3 regions of the Alteraurantiacibacter aestuarii genome follow, and region 3 is predicted to be linked to each of the others. Evidence: predicted binding sites of a transcription regulator. Region 3 holds the regulator's gene; each other region holds the start of a gene.
The links. The regulator LexA, encoded in region 3, represses DNA repair genes until DNA is damaged. The targets are predictions, from matches to a motif close to GTTCCNCNCTTGTTCT.

Region 1 (4,915 bases), 430 kb from region 3:
CGCCACCACGCTTGGTTCTGCTGCCAGCTTTGCCCAGACGGACCCGGCCAGCGACGAGACATCGCAAGGGGACGTTTCGGTCACCATTTATAACAACGGTCAGTCGCTGGTGCAGGATATCCGCCAGCTCGATATCCGCAACGGCAGGTCGGTCGTCACATTTCCCGATGTCTCCGCCATGATCCGGCCCGAAACGCTCAGTTTTGCCGCGGCCAACACCTCGATCGTCGAGCAGAACTTCGATTTCGACCTTCTGACCCCGCAAAAACTGATGGAGAAGGCGATTGGCCAGGCGGTCACGCTTATCCGCACCAATCCGGCCACTGGCGCAGAAACGATGCAGCGGGCCGAAGTGCTCTCCACCGTGGGCGGCGTTGTGGTGCGGATCAATGGCCACATAGAGGTGCTGCGCGATGATGGCCTGCCGGTGCGGGTGATCTTCGATGAAGTGCCGCCAAACCTGCGCGCACGGCCTACGCTTTCGGTCACGCTGGAAAGCAATCGGTCGGGCACGCGGCCTGCATCCATTCGCTATCTCACGCCCGGCCTTGGCTGGTCGTCTGACTATGTCGCGCTTTATGATGAACAGCGCGGCACGGTGGACATGCAGGGCTGGGTCACGCTGACCAACACCACCGGCACGACTTTTCACGCGGCGGACACTCTGTTGGTGGCAGGCAATGTCAGCGGCAGTTTCAGCCCCGCGCGGCGCGATCTGGTGCGGCCCGGCACCGAAACTGCGGACCGTGAGCGGCTGGGGGACTTCTATCTCTATCCGATCGCGGAGCGCACCACGATCGCCAACAACCAGACCAAGCAGGTCAGCTTTCTGGATGTGCAGGGCGTGCCCGCGCGCCGCGTCTACACCCGCAATGTCGGCTGGCTGACGAGCGATTCCGATCCGGTCAACGCCTCCAGCGCGATCAGCTTCTCCTCCAGCCGCGAGGGCGGGCTGGGCGATGCTCTGCCAGCGGGAACGGTGCGTTTCTACCAGAATGACAGCCAGGGTACCCCGCAGTTCATCGGTGAGAACGGCATTGGCCACACGCCGATGGGCAGCGTGCTCAGCCTGCGCACGGGCGATGCCTTCGACATTTTCGTCCAGGCCGAAGTGGAGCAGCGCGACCGCATCACCGCGGCGGAATATGAACGCAGTGCGCGTTACCGCGTGATCGAGGATGGCGAGGTTACCCGCACCGTGGAGGTGGAGCGTGCGGTCGATTATTATCGTACCACCATGCGCTACACCTTCACCAACGCCAAGCCGGAGGCGGTGGACGTGGACCTTGTCCAGTCTGGCCTGGACCGGGGCTGGTGGAGCCGCGATTTCCGCGTGGTGAATGAGGATGTGGCGGGTGAGCAGCTCAATGCCGGAACGCGCCGCTATGTCGTCAGCGTTCCCGCCAACGGGACGCGCATTGTGCGGGTCACATACGAAACCAGGTATTGAGGAGCCGCCGGTGGCGCGTCTCCACACATTGATCCTGCCGCTGCTGTTGTGGAGCGGCGGCGCAAGTGCCCGCGAGGTGGTGGATGCCTCCGCGCCGCAGGATCTGGCGGTTACCGTCTACCGCGATCCCAACCGCGGCCTTTATGGTGAAATGAACCGGGACTGGCCGCAAGGCTTCGCCATGATAAGCGAGACGCGGCAGGTTACCCTGCCTCCGGGCGAATCCACCATCCGCTTTACCGGCGTGGCAGAGGGCATGGTGGCCGTCAGCGCCATCGTCACCGGCCTGCCGGGCGGGACGATAGAGAAGAACCGCAATGCCGACCTGCTCAGCCCCGCTGCATTAGTGGACGGGACGCTTGGCAACCGCGTGCGCATCACCCGCACCAATCCCGGCACCGGGCAGGAGGCCAGCGAAAGCGCCATCATCCGCACGCGGGCCGACGGCGGACTGGTGCTGCAGACGTCGCAAGGGTTTGAAGCCGTGCGCTGTTCGGGCCTGCCCGAAAGGCTGACCTTCGATGCCGTGCCGGATGGCCTGTCCGCGCAGCCGGTGTTCTCCATCGATACGCGCGACGCTGCTGGCGGCACCTATCAGATCACGCTCACCTATCTTGCCTGGGGCTTCGACTGGCAGGCCAATTATGTCGCTACCCTGCACGAAAATGGCCAGGGGCGCGGTGCTGGCGAGGGCGGCGGCGGCGATGATGTGCGCATGCGGTTGATGAGCTGGCTGACCATCCTCAACGACAACAACCAGAGCTTTGAAGGCGCAGAGTTGATGGCGGTGGCTGGCACGCTCAACGTGGTCAGCGATTTTCAGCAGCTGGCCGATCCGCCTGATGCGCGGCCCTTGCAACTCACCTGCTACCCTTTCGGCAGCACGGCAGCGGGATCGCCTGAACCCTATTTCGGCTATGACTACGCCGTTCCACCTCCGCCCGCACCGATGATGGCAATGCGCGAAAGCATCGTGGTCACCGGCGCGCGGATGGCCGATGTCTCCAACGAGATGCCGCAGTTCAAGGCGGAGGAGGAGCAGCTGGGCGACCTCAAGCTCTATCGCATCCCGGAAAACGTCACCGTCTCTGCCCAGGGCCTCAAGCAGGTCGCCTTCCTCGACCGCGATGAGGTGGCCGGTCGCTTCCTCTATGAAACCACGTGCCAGCCATTTTATGAGACCGAAGAAGCACAGGCGGCCGATATCCTGTTCGCCACGGTGAATGACGAGGAGCATGGGCTGGGCGTTGCGCTGCCATCGGGTTCCATCGCCTTCTTTGAACCTTCCGCCACGGGTGAGCTGCTGGTGGGGGAGGAGAATTTGCGCGATTATGCCAGCGGCCAGGACGTCGAGATCGGGTTGGGGCAAAGCAGCCAGGTCTTTGCCCGCTGCCAGCGCCTGACCAGCCATGACCCCTATGAAGAAAAGACCTGGTCGCAGATGCGCACCACTCTCACCAATGCCAATCCTGCGCCGGTTTCGATGCGGGTTGTCCTGGGCAGTCCGGTGGAATGGGACCTGCGCGGAGTGGGCAGCACGGTCAAGAACGGCCGGCGAATCGTCGAAGTGACAATCCCTGCCAATGGGGAGCGGGTGATTGACTGGCAGGTCCGCCCGGCGCTGGCCGAATAGCGCCAAAAACCACCCTTTTCAGCAAATCCAACAAAAATTCTGTTCCGCTCTTGTTCTAATAGAACAAAGTGGGTACATAGTGTTCCAGTTGATGAATCGAATGCAACGCTAGGAATGATTGGAGGGCCGTGTCATGGCTGCAAGTCTGAAATTGGTAGACAAGGAATCCAAGGTGGACCGTCAGAAGGCTCTCGACGCAGCGCTCGCGCAGATTGATCGCGCATTCGGCAAAGGCTCGGCCATGAAGCTGGGCAGCAAGGAAACGATGAACGTGGAATCGATTTCCACGGGATCGCTCGGCCTTGATATCGCGCTTGGTATTGGCGGCCTGCCCAAAGGGCGGGTGATTGAGATTTACGGCCCTGAAAGTTCGGGCAAGACCACGCTGGCGCTGCATGTGCTGGCCGAAGCGCAGAAGAATGGCGGCACCGTCGCTTTTGTCGATGCCGAACATGCGCTCGATCCTGTCTATGCCCGCAAGCTGGGCGTGGACATTGATGAACTGATCATCTCGCAGCCCGATACCGGCGAACAGGCGCTGGAAATCGTCGATACGCTGGTGCGCTCTAACGCGATTGACGTGCTGGTGGTCGATTCTGTTGCGGCACTGGTGCCGCGTGCAGAAATCGAAGGCGAGATGGGTGACAGCCATGTCGGCCTGCAGGCCCGCCTGATGTCGCAGAGCCTGCGCAAGCTGACCGGTTCGATCAACCGTTCCAAGTGCATGGTGATCTTCATCAACCAGCTGCGCATGAAGATCGGCGTGATGTACGGCAATCCGGAAACCACGACCGGCGGCAATGCGCTCAAGTTCTATGCTTCGGTCCGCCTCGATATTCGCCGCACCGGCCAGATCAAGGACCGGGACGAAGTGGTGGGCAATTCCACCCGCGTCAAAGTGGTCAAGAACAAGGTCGCCCCGCCGTTCAAGCAGGTCGAATTTGACATCATGTATGGCGAGGGCATCTCCAAGCTTGGTGAAATCCTCGATCTGGGCGTGAAGGCCGGTCTGGTGGAGAAATCGGGTAGCTGGTTCAGCTATGACAGCATCCGCATTGGCCAGGGGCGTGAGAACTCCAAGCAGTATCTGAAGGAAAATCCCGAGGTTTGCGACAGGTTGGAAGCCGCCATTCGCGGTAAAATCGACGTTGTCGCCGAGGAAATGATGGCAGGCCCGGACGCGGAGCCTGAAGTCTGATCCTCAAGAAGCTGCGCCCGGCCGGTTGATTTCGGTCCCTGGGGTGCGCTTATGGAAACGGAGCCGGCGCAATGCCCCAATCGGGCAGAGCGTCGGCTTCTTTCGTTCTGAAATCGCTGCCGGTGCTGCTGGCCTAGTTTCAATTCCGATCCATTCGTTGCACTGGAATTGTGCAGGCCTTGGGTGCTATCCACCTGCTGCAACTGACAATTTGCTGCCAGCGGGCAGCGGGGATGGACGGATAATGGACAAGAGCGAATGGCAAACCAGCGCTGGTGACACCTGGGCGGCGGAATGGCGCAGAACCGATCGCAGCTTTATCGCGGTAACCGACAAGCTGATCGAGCGGACACGCAGTTTCAATTTCAGCCAACTGCTGGATATTGGCTGCGGGGCAGGGGAGCTTTCGCTTGCCCTTGGTCGCGGCAGGCCGGAAGTGCGCGTGCTGGGTGTCGATGTCTCACCGGCGCTAGTCACGGCAGCCCGATCGCGCGCGGTCAATCTCGCCAATGTGGATTTTGATCTGCACGATGCCGCCACATGGGCACCACCTGCCGGATTCGCTCCGCAATTGCTCGTCTCCCGTCACGGGGTGATGTTCTTCGATGATCCGCCGGCAGCTTTCGCCAATCTT
Region 2 (4,915 bases), 470 kb from region 3:
GTTCATCGAGGATGTAGAGCGTCTGCCCGGTGCTGCGCCGGGCGAGTTCCTTGGCGAGTTTGACGCGCTGCGCCTCTCCGCCCGAGAGCGTGGTGGCCTGCTGGCCGACCTTGACGTAGCCCAGCCCGACCTCGTTCAGCATGTGCATCTTGTCACGGATGGGGGGCACGGCCTTGAAGAATTCCTCCGCGTCCTCAATCGTCATGTCGAGCACGTCGGCGATGGACAGGCCCTTGAACTTCACCTCCAGTGTTTCGCGGTTGTAGCGTTTGCCGTGGCATGCCTCGCACGTGACGTAGACATCGGGCAGGAAGTGCATCTCTATCTTGATCAGCCCGTCGCCCTGGCATGCCTCGCACCGGCCACCCTTGACGTTGAAGCTGAAGCGGCCCGGCTTGTAACCGCGCGCGGCGCTTTCGGGCAGGCCGGCGAACCAGTCACGGATATTGGTGAAGGCACCGGTATAGGTGGCGGGGTTGGAGCGCGGGGTGCGGCCGATGGGCGACTGGTCGATCTCGATCACCTTGTCGCAGAATTCCAGCCCGGTGATCTTCTCATGCGGGCCGGCGATGACGCGGGCGTTGTTGAGCGTGCGGGCGGCGCCGGCGTGCAGCGTATCGATGGTGAAGCTGGACTTGCCGCTGCCCGATACGCCGGTGACGCAGGTGAACGTGCCCAGCGGAATGGCGGCGGTGACGTTCTTGAGGTTGTTGGCGCAGGCGCCGTGGACTGTCAGCTTGTGGCCGTTGCCCTTGCGGCGGGTGGCCGGAATGGCGATTTCCCGCGTGCCGTTGAGATAGGCGGCGGTGAGGCTGTTCTTGGCCTTGAGCACTTGCTTGAGCGTGCCCTGCGCCACCACCTCGCCCCCGTGCACGCCTGCGCCGGGGCCAAGATCCACCACATGGTCCGCCGCGCGGATGGCGTCCTCGTCATGCTCCACCACGATCACGGTATTGCCCAGGTCGCGCAGGCGCTTGAGCGTTTCCAGCAGGCGATCGTTGTCACGCTGGTGCAGGCCGATGGAGGGTTCATCCAGCACGTAAAGCACGCCGCTGAGGCCGCTGCCGATCTGCGATGCGAGGCGGATGCGCTGGCTCTCCCCGCCCGAAAGCGTGCCGCTGGTGCGGTCCAGGTTGAGGTAATCCAGTCCGACGTTGTTGAGGAAGCCGAGCCGCTCGACAATTTCCTTCAATATGGCCTTGGCGATCTGGTTCTGCGTGTCGGTAAGCTGCGCGGGCAGCGCCTCGAAGAACTCCAGCGCATCGCCCACGGACAGGCGCACGGGCATGGAGATATCGCGCCCGGCGATCTTCACCGCGCGGGCCTTTTCATTCAGGCGCGCACCGCCGCATGTCTCACACGGCTGGGCGGTCTGGAAGCGGGACAGCTCCTCGCGCATCCACGCGCTGTCGGTCTGCAGCAGGCGGCGGTTGAGGTTGCCGATCACCCCTTCGAAGGGCTTGTGCACGGTATATTCCTTGCGCCCGTCCTTGAAGGTGAGCGCCACGCGCATGCCTTGCGTGCCGAACAGGATGATGTCGCGCTGGTCGCGCTCCAGCTCGTTCCACGGGGTGGTCAGGTCGAAGTCATAGGCCTTGGCCAGACTGCCCAGCACCTGCATGTAATAGGGGGACGGCGGGTTGGACTTGGCCCACGGCACCACCGCGCCCTTCTTCAGGCTCAGCTCCTCATTGGGGACCACAAGCTGCGGATCGAACAGCTGCTTTTCACCCAGCCCGTCACAGGTGGAGCAGGCACCCTGCGGCGCGTTGAAGCTGAACAGGCGCGGCTCAACCTCCTCGATGGTGAAGCCGGACACCGGGCAGGCGAATTTCTCGCTGAAGACGATGCGGTTGGCGGGCATGCCGGCGCCTTTCATGGCACCCCCCGCAGCGCCCTCTTCCTCACGGCCCGGCACCACGCCATCGGCCAGGTCGATATAGGCCAGCCCGTCGGCCAGCTTCAGCGCCTGCTCGAAACTGTCGGCCAGCCGCGTTTCCATGCCGGGCTTGACCGCGATCCGGTCCACCACAACCTCAATGTCGTGCTTGAACTTCTTGTCGAGCGCGGGCGCCTCCTCGATCGGATACATCTCGCCATCGATGCGCACGCGGGTGAAGCCGGATTTCTGCCATTCGGCCAGCTCCTTGCGGTATTCCCCCTTGCGGCCCCGCACCACCGGCGCGAGCAGATAGGCGCGCGTCCCCTCGGGCAGTTCCATCACCCGGTCGACCATGGTGGAGACGGTCTGCGCCTCAATCGGCAGGCCGGTGGCGGGCGAATAGGGCACGCCCACCCGCGCCCACAGCAGGCGCATGTAGTCATATATCTCTGTCACCGTCGCCACGGTGGAGCGCGGATTGCGGCTGGTGGTCTTCTGCTCGATGGAGATGGCGGGGGAAAGCCCGTCAATATGCTCCACATCGGGCTTCTGCATCATCTCCAGAAACTGCCGCGCATAGGCGCTCAAGGACTCGACATACCGCCGCTGTCCCTCGGCATAGATGGTATCGAACGCGAGGCTGGACTTGCCGCTGCCGGACAGGCCAGTGATCACGATCAGCGCATCACGCGGCAGATCGATATCAAAACCCTTGAGATTATGCTCGCGCGCGCCGCGCACGGAAATGTGTGTGAGAGCCATAGAAGCTGAATGTTCCGCAAATGTTCAATTGGGTCAAGAGGGACGTTTGGTGGTAATCAGCCAGCGCCCGGCAGTCCCCAGACCATGTGGGGGACGCAGGGAGGATTGCAACTTGGCAAATAATATTCCCAGCGTGCTTTGACGAGCGCCGGGGTTAGGGGTGCCGCATTCATGCTGGTCAGGATATAGGACCCTCCATGACCCGCCTGATCCTGCTCAACAAACCCTTTGGTGTCCTCTCGCAGTTCAGCGGGGGGAAGGATGATTCTCCGCATCCTACTCTGGCGCAATATGTCGATCTGCCAGGGATCTATCCGGCGGGCAGGCTGGACCGCGATAGTGAGGGCTTGCTGTTGTTGACCGGCAATGGCGCGTTGCAGGCGCGCATTGCGGAGCCGAAGCACAAGATGCCCAAGACCTATTACGCGCAGGTGGAAGGCGTGCCTGATGCCAAGGCTCTGGCGCATTTGCGCCACGGGGTGCGGCTGAAGGACGGGGTGACTGCTCCTGCGCTGGTACAGGCGATTGATCCGCCCGCATTGTGGGACCGCGATCCGCCGATCCGCTTTCGCAAGAACGTGCCCGACAGCTGGATTTCTCTGACCATCACCGAAGGGCGCAACCGGCAGGTGCGGCGGATGACGGCGGCGGTCGGCTATCCCACCTTGCGGCTGGTGCGCTGGCAGGTGGGCGACTGGAGCGTGGAAGGCCTGGCGCCGGGCGAATGGCGCGAGATCAGCGTGTAGGGCCCGGAGCATGAGCCACCGCCTGTTCATCGCCATCCGCCCGCCCGTGGCCGTGATCGACAGCCTGATCGATACGATGGAGGGGCTGGACAACGCCCGCTGGCAAAGTGAGGAGCAGCTGCACCTGACCTTGCGCTTCGTGGGCGAGGTGGAGCGTCCGCAGGCCGAGGATCTGGCGCTGGCGCTGGCACAAATCCGCTTTGCGCCCTTTGCCATCAGTATTGCCGGTGTCGGCCATTTCGAAACCAAGGGCGCACCGCGAACCCTCTGGGCACGGGTGGAGCCATCGCGGGATCTTTCGGATTTGCAGAAGCGGGTTGAACAGGCCTGCCGCGCCGCCGGGCTGGAGGATGAGACGCGCAAGTTCGTGCCACATATCACCCTGGCCCGTCTCGACCGGTCCGCCGCTGGGATCGGCGCTTGGCTGGCGCGTCACGCCCGGCTGCACGCGCCGCCGTTCATCGCCGAGAATTTCGTGCTGGTGGAAAGCCACCTGTCCACTGGCGGATCGATCTATCAGGACGTGATGCGGTTTCCTTCCTGATGCCCCAACAGGCGGGGACGCGGCCTATTTCACTGGCGACACCGATCGATCGTACCTATGTGCAGGTTTCAGCTGAAACTGGCCCCGGTGGCCCAAAAACAACGGATCTCGCCCCATGAACGATGCCTCGACTGCACCAGTCGTCCCGTCCACCGTCCCGCAAGCCACCGGCGCCTTTGCGCAATTGTCCGCATTGCCGTTCCACGCGCCCGATTTCACGGCCATTGCTGACGATGAATATGAGGCCGCCATCGTGCGGGCCATTTCCGTCTATCTGGCCGAGATCGAGCAGATAGCCGCCAATCCGGACGCGCCGTCATTCGCCAACACAATTGTGGCAATGGAGCGTGCGGGACAGGTGTTCGGCCGCATCTATTCCGCCTTTTCGCAAAAGGTCAGCGCCAATATCAATCCCTCGCTGGCCGCCGCCGATACCGCCATCGCCCCGCAAGTGGCGGCGATGATGGATGCGATCTACCTCAATGCTGATCTGTTCGCCCGCGTGAAGGCAGTTTTCGATGCCCGCGCGGCCCTGTCGCTGACGGGCGAGGATGCCATGCTGCTGGACGTGACCCATCAGGATTTCGTCCACCGCGGGGCGATGCTGGATGAGGCCGCAAAGACGGAGCTGCGGCAGATCAATACGCGGCTCTCCACCCTGTCCTCTGCCTTTTCCAAGACGCTGACCGCAGGCAGCATCGCCGGGGCACTGGTGGTGGACAGCCGCGAGGAACTGGCCGGGCTGACCGAGGCCGAAATCAGCGCCGCAGCCGGTGCCGCCCGCGAACGGGGTCTGGCGGGGAAATATGTCCTGACATTGCAGAACACCACCTCGCAGGCGCTGCTGTCCAGCCTCGACAATCGCGACGTGCGCGAGCGGCTTTACCGCGCCAGCATCCAGCGCAACCAGGGCGGCGAATTCGATACGCTGGCCTCCACGGCGGAAATGATCGCGCTGCGCACGCGCAAGGCCCAGCTGTT
Region 3 (4,915 bases):
GATTTGCCCTTTACTTGGGCCCGGCAACAGGGCGATGATCGCCTCCAGACAATCACGGGAGTAAGTCATGGGTATTTTCAGTTCCATCAAGGATGCCATTTTCGGCAAGGCAGAGGCCCAGGAAGCTCCGGCTCCCACAGCCAGCACTCCCTTCGGCAAGAGCCGTCCCGCAGCGATCGAAGTCGTTGATGTGGAAGCCAATCTGGATGCCCGCGAAGGGGCCGCCGATCTCAACTGGCGCACTTCCATCGTTGATCTGATGAAGCTGCTCGGCCTCGATTCCAGCTATGGCGCCCGCAAGGAACTGGCCGTGGAAATGGGCAACACCGACTATGCCGGTTCGGCAGAGGATAACATCCTGCTGCACCGCCAGGTGATGAACAAGCTGGCCGATAATGGCGGGCGCGTTCCGGCCAGCCTGCGCGATTGATCGCAGCAATGGCACGGCCCCTGTGGGGCCTGTCATAATCAGGCGCGATCTGGCATGGGCAGCGCATGAACAAGCTGACCCATCTCGATGAAAATGGTGCCGCCCGCATGGTCAATGTCGGCGGCAAACCCGAAACGGCCCGCAGCGCCACAGCTGCGGGCCGTATTCGCATGTCTGCCGCCACGCTGGCCGCGGTGCGCGATGGCTCCGGCCCCAAGGGCGATGTGCTGTCCACCGCGCGCATTGCCGGGATCATGGCGGCCAAGCGAACTGGAGAGCTGATCCCCATGTGCCATCCGCTGGCGCTGGAAAGCGTGACGGTGGAATTCACCTTCGAAGACGGTGCAATTGCAGTGGCCGCCAGGGCCACGCTGACCGGCAAGACCGGCGTGGAAATGGAAGCGCTGACCGCAGTCTCCATCGCTCTGCTGACGATTTACGACATGGCCAAGGCGCTGGAAAAGGGCATGGTCATCGAACATGTCCGCCTGCTGGAAAAGACCGGCGGCAAGAGCGGGGACTGGCATTCTCCCGATTACCTGCCCGGATGAGCCTGCCCGCCCCCATTCCGCTGGAACAAGCGCAGGCACGGTTGCTGGACGGTGTGCAGGCGCTGGGTGAAGAAGAACTGCCCCTGCCCGCAGCGGACGGGCGCTTTCTTGCACAAGACCTGCTTGCACGGCGCACGCAGCCATCCGCCGATCTTTCGGCAATGGATGGCTATGCGGTGCGCGCCGATGACCTTGCAGGGCCGTGGACGCTGGCGGGAGAGAGCGCGGCGGGGCACCCTTTTGTGGGCGAATTGCAGGCTGGGCAGGCCATTCGCATCTCCACCGGGGCGTTGATGCCGTCGGGATCTTGCGCGGTGCTGTTGCAGGAAAATGCCCTGCGCGATGGAAGCGCAATCCGGCTTGCGGGCAGCGATGGCCCCACGCCGCGCCATATCCGCCGTGCCGGTTTTGATTTCAGCCGGGGCGATCTGCTCGTTCCAAAGGGTGTGGCGATGAACCCGGCGCGAATCGCACTCGGCCTGTCAGGCGGGCATGCACTCGGCAGCTTCGGCAGGCGGCCGCATGTCACCATCATCGACAGCGGTGACGAACTGGCGGCAGACCCGCTGCAAACCGCGAATCACCAGATTCCCGCCAGCAACGGGTTGATGCTGGCGGCCCTGGTTGCTCCTCTTGCATCCAGTGTGGACCGGATCGGCCCGGTGCGTGACCGGATGGAAGACCTGTTGCGGGCATTCGACCACGCGAGCGATTTCGACGTAATCGTCACCAGCGGGGGCGCCTCTGTCGGCGATCACGACCTGATCCGCCCGGCGCTGGAAAAATGGGGCGCGTCACTGGATTTCTGGCGCATTGCGATGAAGCCGGGAAAGCCGCTGATGGTGGCCCGCCGCGGCCGGCAGATTATCCTCGGACTGCCCGGCAATCCGGTCTCCAGCTATGTCACCGCCTTCCTGTTCCTGCTGCCACTGCTGCGGCGGTTGGCGGGTGCGCGCGATCCGCTGCCGCAACTGCTGGAATTCAGGCTGTCGGGTGATGTGCCCGCCGTGGGATCGCGCCTGGAATTCGTGCGCGCGGCCATTACAGGCGGCGCTATCTCGCCGCTTTCGCAGCAGGACAGCAGCGGCCTGTACGCGCTCGCCGCCAGCAATGCGCTGATCCGCCGCGATATTGGCGCACCCGCCGCCAGCGATGGTGAGGCCGTTTGCGCTTATCTGCTCCAGAATGGCGGTATCGCTTGACTTGAGACAATCTGTTTCATACTTGTTCCTTATTCGTTCCTGAATTGGAACAAAGTTTGAAGGGACAAGCCTCATGTTGACCGCCAAGCAGCGCGAATTGCTGATCTTCATCCAGAGGAAGCTTGAAGAAACCGGCATCTCGCCTTCTTTTGAAGAGATGAAGGACGCGCTTGATCTGAAGAGCAAGTCTGGCGTGCACCGGCTGATATCGGCGCTGGAAGAACGCGGTTTCATCCGCCGTCTGGCCAATCGCGCCCGGGCGCTGGAAGTTCTCAAGCAGCCCGATGATGTGGCGGCCTCCCGGCCTGCGGCTGCGAATGATGCGGTGGGCGGTGTCGTCACTCCGCCGCGCGCCATGCCCTCGCCCGCCAATGACGTGATCGAAGTGCCGCTGCACGGCCGCATCGCTGCCGGTGCGCCGATAGAGGCGATGGAGGACTTCCAGTCCCTGCCGGTTCCTGCGGCCCTGCTTGGCGCAGGCGATCACTACGCGCTCGAAGTGTCGGGCGATTCGATGATCGAAGCGGGTATTTTCGATGGCGACTACGCACTCGTGCGCAAGACGAGCACGGCCCGCGATGGAGAAATCGTTGTCGCGCTGATCCGCAATGAAGAGGCGACGCTGAAGTATCTGCGCCATGAAAACGGCAAGATCCGGCTCGATCCCGCCAATGGCGCCTATGATCCTCAGATTTATGACGATTCCGAAGTTCAAGTTCAGGGCAAGCTTGCAGGACTGCTGCGTCGCTACAACTGACCACACGTGGTACCCCTCGGGCGGACTGTGTTAGTCTCCGGTCCGCCCGCCCCACCATCCGTGATCGCCCTGGCTTTCGGCCACGCTTGAGACTTGCGCCTTTTCCAGATTTACCGCCAGTCCGCCGCTTTGCTCCAGGCTGTTCCTGTCGGCAATAAACCAGCGCGGCTGACAGCTGCGCGGAAGCCAGCGGTCGGAAATAACAATATCCGCTCTCTCGCAGGCGGCGGCCAGCGCCCTTTCAGAAACGATCTCTCCGCTTCGGCTCATCAAGACGTGCCAGTCGCGGCCACCACGGGCCAGGGTGATGACGCAGAAGTCGCGGCTGCAATCCGCGCCCTGCCACTGCGTCAACACGGTAGGCTCGGCCGTTACGCCGGACAGTTGCATCAGATTGTCCCGCGCATAGTCGCTGCGCGAATCACGCAGGACCAGCAGCCCGTCGTTCTCCCCGGTAATGCCCACATGCCTGCCATCGCCCGATATCAGCAGGTCCGGGATCGGCGTGCTGAGCATCAGCATGGATGCCAGCGCTGCGGGAACCAGACCCCACAGGCGCGCACGCCCCTTCCACATCGCCAGCCACAGGCCGCCTGAAAGGAACAGCGCGAAGGTGCCCGTGCTCATCTGCGGCATCAGCTTCACTGCGCCGGGCTGGCCAGCGGTGAAATGCGCAATGCCAAGCAGCAGGTCGAGCGATTTGCCCGTCAGCCACCAGAAAGGCGCGCCAAGCCCGGCACTGTCGAGCGCCAGCGAAATGGCAATCAGCGGCATGGAAATGAAGGTAACCAGCGGGATGGCGATCACATTGGCCAAAGCGCCATAAAGGCCCGCGCGGTGGAAATGGAACAGCACGATCGGCATCAGCGCAATCTCGATAACCATGCCGGTAACCAGCAGCATCACCACCCGGCGGCCCGCATGGGCGAACCAGCTTTCTTCCCGCGAGGCGAGGAACTTTCGCACCGGATCGCAGCCGTGCAGCGCCACAATCGCCAGCACGGCGGCAAAGCTCATCTGGAAACTGGGGCCGATGATCGATTCAGGCCACAGCAGCAGCACAACTACAGCGGCCACAGCCACCATGCGCAGTGACAGCGCCTCACGCCCCATCGCCAGCGCCCCCAGAACCAGCATTGCCGCCACGCAGCTCCTCACGGTCGGAACCTGCGCGCCGGTCAGCAAGGTATAGCCAATCCCGGCCAGTGCGGCGAGCGCGGCAGCGGTAACCGGCAGGCGCACGCGCAGGGTCAGCCACGGCCACAGCGCCAGCAGCCTGATCGCCAGCAGATAGGTCGCCGCGATGACCGCACTCACATGCAATCCGCTGATCGCCAGCAAATGGGTGAGGCCCGCATCGCGCATCGCCTCGGCATCCTCGTCCCCGATTGCGCCCCGGTCACCGCTGGCAAAGGCCGCTGCAATGGCGCCCGGCGCACCGTCCAGGCGAGATCGGACATGGCGGGAGAGCTGCCGCTGCAACGGCGCGATCAGGCCTCCATTCGATCCGGGTTCGAGCAACTCCACCTCGCCCTGAACACTGCCGGTTGCGGCATAACCATCAAACCAGGCACTGCGTGCGAAGTTATAGGCACCCGGCAGCATCGGCGGTGCCGGCGGCATCAAGCGCGCCCGCAGCCGCACCAGCGCTCCTTCGCCCAGCTCCGCCCGGTCACCGTCGGTTGGCAGATTGACCCTGATCTTGATGGCCGCGGAGGTCTCGGGATGGCGCGTGGCAAGGATCAGCCTGACACGATCCTGCGCGGGCTGCTCAACCCTTTCCAGAATGCGTGCATCGAAGCTGGCAGAGATCGGGCGGTCCAGAGGTTGCGCGCCCACAAGTTCCGATCTTGCCCAGACCACGCCCACACCTGCGGCAAAGATCAGCCCCAGCGAAACGCAGGCGATTAGCAGCCGGCCGCGATCATCGCGCCCGCGCCACAGCGCAACCGCGCCCAATGCCAGAAACAGTGCA

Region 1: the regulator LexA is predicted to act here: its motif matches at 3,125-3,140, upstream of recA (recombinase RecA).
Region 2: the regulator LexA is predicted to act here: its motif matches at 2,656-2,671, upstream of uvrA (excinuclease ABC subunit UvrA).

What each region holds. Positions count from the first base shown of each region.
Region 1 is NZ_BAAAFP010000002.1:1,015,444-1,020,358, forward strand. Features, by position in the region: gene ABDZ98_RS08505 (DUF4139 domain-containing protein) at 1-1,450, shown strand, start outside; gene ABDZ98_RS08510 (DUF4139 domain-containing protein) at 1,461-3,083, shown strand; gene recA (recombinase RecA) at 3,217-4,281, shown strand; gene ABDZ98_RS08520 (class I SAM-dependent methyltransferase) at 4,526-4,915, shown strand, end outside.
Region 2 is NZ_BAAAFP010000002.1:971,039-975,953, reverse strand. Features, by position in the region: gene uvrA (excinuclease ABC subunit UvrA) at 1-2,644, opposite strand, end outside; gene ABDZ98_RS08310 (pseudouridine synthase) at 2,842-3,390, shown strand; gene thpR (RNA 2',3'-cyclic phosphodiesterase) at 3,401-3,934, shown strand; gene ABDZ98_RS08300 (M3 family metallopeptidase) at 4,050-4,915, shown strand, end outside.
Region 3 is NZ_BAAAFP010000002.1:1,443,694-1,448,608, forward strand. Features, by position in the region: gene ABDZ98_RS10560 (DUF3597 domain-containing protein) at 68-430, shown strand; gene moaC (cyclic pyranopterin monophosphate synthase MoaC) at 496-981, shown strand; gene ABDZ98_RS10570 (molybdopterin molybdotransferase MoeA) at 978-2,183, shown strand; gene lexA (transcriptional repressor LexA) at 2,257-2,940, shown strand; gene ABDZ98_RS10580 (ComEC/Rec2 family competence protein) at 2,971-4,915, opposite strand, start outside.